One region of the Pseudoalteromonas sp. NZS11 genome, then DNA from elsewhere that is predicted to be linked to it. Evidence: predicted binding sites of a transcription regulator. Region 1 holds the regulator's gene; the other holds the start of a gene.
What was found. The regulator ArgR, encoded in region 1, controls arginine synthesis, uptake and breakdown. The targets are predictions, from matches to a motif close to ANTGAATANNTATTCANT.
Positions count from the first base shown of each region.

Region 2: the regulator ArgR is predicted to act here: its motif matches at 1,310-1,327, upstream of I6E82_RS05955 (arginase family protein).

Region 1 is NZ_JADYWP010000016.1:14,261-17,478, forward strand. It holds gene I6E82_RS19320 (ABC transporter ATP-binding protein) at 1-259, shown strand, start outside; gene I6E82_RS19325 (Dyp-type peroxidase) at 308-1,207, shown strand; gene argR (transcriptional regulator ArgR) at 1,215-1,682, opposite strand; gene mdh (malate dehydrogenase) at 1,908-2,840, shown strand; gene ispB (octaprenyl diphosphate synthase) at 2,927-3,218, opposite strand, start outside.
Region 2 is NZ_JADYWP010000002.1:515,444-518,661, forward strand. It holds gene I6E82_RS05950 (transporter substrate-binding domain-containing protein) at 1-28, opposite strand, end outside; gene I6E82_RS05955 (arginase family protein) at 158-1,267, opposite strand; gene udp (uridine phosphorylase) at 1,722-2,477, shown strand; gene cdd (cytidine deaminase) at 2,576-3,218, opposite strand, start outside.

The sequences.
Region 1 (3,218 bases):
GAGTAAGCAAAACGTAAGCGTAGGGCTTATATATGTGCGCCCTCATCAAATAGAATTAGTGGCAGATAACCAAAGTGACAAACTCAGCAAGCGAGCTACAATCATAAGTCGTCGCTTTATTGGTTCGGCGTATGTTTATTCACTTGTTATTGATGAACAAGAAATTGAAGTTGCTGCACAATATGGCCAGTCATTTGAAAATAATGAACAGGTTATAATAAAAATAAAACCTCACACGGTGAATTTTTTCGAATCGTAATTAATTTGTTATTCGCTGTGTTTTTATCTGTAAAACTAAGGAATAACAATGGCGCAAGCGCAATCAGGGATTTGTGCTGAAGCAAACTTACACGGTTTGCACTTATTTTTTAATGTGTTTGATGGTCAAGATGAATCACTTCGCGCAAAGTTAAAACAAGTAAGCGCTATTGAAGAAGAGTTTAGCGATCAATTTTCAGAATCAATGCTCTCTTGTATGGTTGCTATTGGTGCGCAATATTGGCCGCATATCCTCCCTGAATACATCCCAAGCGAATTACAGAGCTTTCCTAATATAAACCATAGCGATCATCAAATGAGCGTACAACCGTGCGATTTATTTGTGCAAATTCGCTCTGACCGTGAAGACGTTAACCATTTATTTGCGCTGCAAATTTTAAAACTATTTGCTCCCGATGTTGAGCTGGTGGAGCAAATTCGTAATTTTCGCTTTTTAGATGGTCGTGATTTTAATGGTTTTATTTATGGTGGCGATACAGCTCATGGAAGAAAAAAGCGCGCTACGGCTTTAATTAGTAACCCTGGTAATTTTGAAGATCAGGGGAGTTATATTCATGTACAGCGTTATAAGCATGACTTAACTATGTGGCAGCATTTATCATTGAGCGAGCAAGAACAAATAATGGGGCGTACGCGCCTTGATAACACACTAATTATCCCTGCGATTGAAACCAGTCATGCTTTACGTAGCGAACTAAAAGACGAAGATGGACAACCGCTATTATTAAATCAGAGCATGCCTTATGGCGATGTGTATGAGCAGGGAATGTTATCAATTACATGCGCTTGTACGGGCACCGCATTTGAAAAAGTACTTAATAGTCGTTTAGGGGAAGGGGATTGTTACGACCACTGGCTTGATTTTACTCAAGCCGATATGGGTTCTGCTTTCTTTGCGCCTTCAGTCGGGTTTTTAAAACAAATTTAGTTTGCTATTAAACCGTATCAAATAAAATGCGAACACGTTCAAGTGTTACATCTATTTCAGATATTTTAGCAGGAGCGATAAAAATAGTATCGTCGCCTGCAATTGTTCCTAGTACGCCATCTGCTTTACCTAATGAATCTAATAAACGAGCAATAAGCTGAGCGGCGCCTGGACTGGTACGAATAATGATCATCATTTCGTTGTGCATAATGTCGATTACTAATTGGCGTAATGGGCTTTTAGCCGTAGGTACACCCATTTCAGCAGGTAAGCAGTAAACCATTTCTTGTTTGGCGTTACGTGTGCGTACAGCACCAAATTTACTTAACATGCGCGATACTTTACTTTGGCTTATATTGTCAAAGCCTTGATCTTTTAATGCATCAACTATTTCGCCTTGAGAGCCAAAATTTTCTTCTTTTAATAGTGATTTAAATGCTTTTACCAGTGCTTCTTGTTTATCTTGTGGTTGCATAGTCTTTATTCGTTTTTGTTATTTATGCCGCAAATTCTACACAAAAATGAATAATTATGCAGCAGTTGTTTAGTTAACTTGCCAGTTTGATGCGTTAAATCACAAAAGTTTACGACTATGGTCGAAAATATACTTGAAATAGACAGGATAAATTTGTTTTTAGTCGCTAATTTCATTATCTTAAGAGCCACAAATGTTTCCTACCTCAAATTACGGAGAATTCCAATGAAAGTTGCTGTATTAGGTGCTGCAGGCGGTATCGGCCAAGCGTTGTCTTTATTATTAAAAACAGGCTTACCAGCTGGCTCTGAATTATCACTTTATGATGTTGCACCAGTAGTACCAGGTGTTGCGGTTGACCTTTCTCACATCCCAACAGATGTTAAAGTAGCAGGCTTTGGCGCAGACGAATTAAACAAAGCGCTTGAAGGCTCTGACATCGTTCTTATCCCAGCGGGTATGCCACGTAAACCAGGTATGGATCGTGCTGATTTATTTAATGTAAATGCTGGTATCATCAAAACTTTAGCAGAAGGCATTGTTGCTAGCTGTCCTAAAGCGTTAGTAGGTATTATTACTAACCCAGTAAATGGCACAGTTCCAATCGTTGCTGAAGTATTCAAAAAAGCAGGTACTTACGACGCTAAACGCGTATTCGGTATTACTACGCTTGACGTTATTCGTTCAGAAGCATTTGTTGCTGAACTTAAAGGCGTAGACGTAGCAACTGTGAAAGTACCAGTAATTGGTGGTCACTCAGGCACAACTATTCTTCCTCTACTTTCTCAAGTTGAAGGTGTTTCTTTCACTGATGAAGAAGTTGCTGCACTTACTCCACGTATCCAAAATGCGGGTACTGAAGTTGTAAATGCTAAAGCAGGCGGTGGTTCAGCTACGCTATCTATGGGTGCTGCTGCAGCTCGTTTTTGTATGTCTTTAGTTAAAGGCCTACAGGGTGAAGAAGTTGTAGATTACGCTTACGTTGCTGTTGAAAATGGCGATGCAGAGTACTTTGCACATCCAGTACGTTTAGGTAAAAACGGCGTAGAAGAAATTCTTTCTTACGGCGAACTAAGCGCATTTGAAACAAAAGCAAAAAATGACATGCTTGAAACACTGAAAAAAGACATCAAAGAAGGTGTTGATTTCATGGCGTAATAGCCAAAGTAGAATAACAAAAAAGCCTGCATTTGCAGGCTTTTTTATTGCTCAGAATTAATTTCACACTGTGTAACTAGTTAAAACTAGTGGTCGCGGTCAACCGCAATACGGGCAAGGCTTATGAGTGCTTGCTTATAGTCAGACTCAGCTAAAAAGTCTAAACAGGCAATAGCTTTGTCAGCTTCAAGCTCTGCTTTTTGCATTGTAAATTCAAGCGCATTAGTTTGCTTTAGTGCCGATAAAATTTCTTCTAAATGCTCCATACCATTACTGTGCTCTATTGCATCACGAATAAGCTGCGTTTGCTGCTCGCTACCATGTTGCATAGCATAAATAAGTGGAAGCGTTGGTTTGCCTTCAGCTAAATCATCACCA
Region 2 (3,218 bases), on a different contig from region 1:
TGAACAATAAAAAGATCAATAATTTCATTTAGCAAGGCCTCAACTAACTCATTATAAGTATTTAATAAATATAGCTGAGGCTTTATGAACTGCTAGTTTTTAGTCATGTAATGCACACTTATACGCTGATAGTGCTAGTATTTATAGCTCCTACAGTTTACTTGTTCATCGCACTAATTAAAAAGGCTGAAATTTTAGCGCCTTCTCTAAGTGTCGTTTCAGAGCTTGATTGGCCAACTAAAGAGCTGTCGGTAAATGGCGCTATTTCCATCATATCCGCACCCGTAATCGGGAACTCATCCGCAATGGCTGATAAAATATCAAGCGCATGCTGTGGTGTTAAACCATTATGTTCTGGCGTACCTGTGGCAGATGCAAACTCTGCATCAAGCGCATCAATATCAAAGCTTACGTATACTTCATCAACGTTATCAGCTTTTAATTGTGCAATAGCGTCGGCAGCAACCGCTGCTGCGCCGCGCTCAATGATTTCATGTGCCCAATGTTGCTTAACGCCAAAGGTACTTTCCCAGTGCGCTTTAGGCTTGCCACTTGAGCGTATACCAAATTGTATTAAATGATGTGGTGCCGGTAAAAACTCTAAAATATGTGTACACCAAGAGCCAAAACATAAATCTATGCCTAGGCGCTCAACAAGTAAATCTGTATGCGCGTCAAAGTGAATAATAGCGGTACGCTTACCTTGCTCACGTTTTGCTTTTAAGTACGCTTTGGTAAGTGGGTAACTAATTGAGTGATCGCCACCAATACCAAATATCCCTTTATCTTTAAATGTCGCGTAAAAGCTGTCGCATACATCCTCTGTGATTGATAATGGACTTACGTAATAGTCGTTATCTTCATTACCGTATAGGGCTTTTTGGCAATTAGAAATGGTTGCATCATTTAGGTATTTATCATGAAGTAAATGTGGGATTACACGTACATCGCCTAAATCAAACGAGTGACACTGCGGTTGCTGATCAATTAAAGCTGAGCGCACAAACAGTGGCCCCCAGTTTGCACCGCGTAAAATACCACCGCCACAGTCTGAGCTAATACCTAACATAACGGCTTTATGTGGAGAATTTGGTAATTCATTTAAAGACTCGCGCCACAAATTATCAACGTTTTCAGTTTGTCCATAAAGTTTATTACGCAGTGCGGCTTTGCGCTCCTTTGCAGTATTTACTGTGTATACGCCATCACCCGGTGCGCACAAACAGTGCTCAACTTTGTTTTTAAATGCTTCAAATTGTGTGCTCATAATAAACTCCTTCGATTTTTATTCTGTACGTAGCTAATTACTTTTGATTAGTTATGCAAAATCACCAAAAGTGCCTAAACTTCAAATAAATTCCACTTTGCTAAATAAGTCTGTGCCTAATATGAATAAACACGTTATCTTTTACGTGCTTAATACAAATTTAAGCCATTGAATTAATTTAATATTAATGAACATTTACCATAAACTATTTAATTGTAGTTACGCGCTTGGTTGATACTTATTATGTCTGCTTGAACATGTCAACAGCACAACAAGGCTACTTATATAAGCACTTGATTGAATATTCATAGTTGATGAATAAATCAAATTAGTTCTTAAAATTATTAAGACTTAATTGGAGGAGTTAATATAAAACGGACAATCGTCCTGTACTTGATAAACGTTTCTAGCAATGATGCTAGATTGACACAATTTATTATAAAAAGGCTTAGCTATGGAAAAGGTATTTCACTTAGGACTATGTATTGACGATCTTAAAGGTGCAAAACTTGCGATTGTACCGGGCGATCCAGATCGTGCTGCACGCATTTCACAATTCCTAGACAACCCAACCTGCCTTGCTCAAACTCGTGAGTTTCATGTTTACTTAGGTCAACTAAACGGCCATTCGGTGGTTGTTTGTTCTACGGGTATTGGTGGTCCATCTACGTCGATTGCAGTAGAAGAATTAGCACAACTTGGCGTGCGTAAATTTTTACGTATTGGTACAACAGGTGCGATTCAGCCACATATCAACGAAGGCGAAATTTTAATTAGCCAAGCGTCTGTACGTTTAGACGGTGCAAGCCAGCATTTTGCTCCTCTTAGCTACCCTGCTGTGTCTGACTTTTATGCAACACAAGCTATGGTACAAGCATGTAAAAACTTAAATATCGATTTTCATATTGGTATTACTGCATCAAGCGATACATTTTATCCAGGACAAGAGCGTTACGATACGCATTCTGGTTACGTTCCTAAATCACTACAAGGTAGCTGCGAAGAGTGGCAAAAACTTGGCGTAATGAACTACGAAATGGAATCAGCAACATTATTCACTATGTGTGCAGCCCTTGGTTTACAAGCAGCATGTGTAGCAGGCGTACTTGTTAATCGTACTCGCCAAGAAATACCAAATGTTGACCATGGTGAAATTGAGCGTAAATCTGTAGCGGTAGTATTAGAAGCGGCAAAAGTATTACTTGATTAATACAGGTTATAGCACTTAGTTAGTGAGTTATTTAATTCGATAGAATGACTCGCTTTAATAAAGCACAGCTCCGGCTGTGCTTTATTGTATGCAAGCCACTATTTAAGTGATGCGCTAATTACTTTAAGTGCTGGTAAATGCGCAAAACTGGCAAGTACAGCTTTTGCTACTTGCGACTGGTTTTCACGACCCGCTGTTTCGAGCAATGTTACTCCCTTCACCGTACTTTCATTAAAGCTAAGCCCAGCTAAAAAAAACTGACTTAGTGCACTTTGTAGTGGCGATAAACTTGGGCTGTATGCTGCGTTTTCTGCGTAACTTCCGTAAAAATCACCATCACTAAATGTACTTATTTTTACGGCGCTAAAGTTTTGGCTGTAAGGCACATACGCATGAAGTGCAAAACGTGCAAGGGTTTCATCAAGGCCATCAAAGCTAAACTTACCTTGCTGTGGTTTTGGGTTAAATAAGCTAAATTCGTTACCTAAATCGGTAGGTCCAAATGAATGCGGCAGTAATTCAGCAAGTTTAAATTGCTGATCAGGAAGTAAAATATCAAACTCTTTCGCATCAGCTAGTTCGTTCATAAACTGGCGGCAATACCCACACGGTGCATCGCTAATCGCTATTTTAACTATTTTTTTAGCACCGTTTAACCATGCGTTATTTATAGCCGATTGCTCTGCATGAACCACTAAACTCAATGCTTGATGATTAAATTCTACATTTGCACCAAAGTAA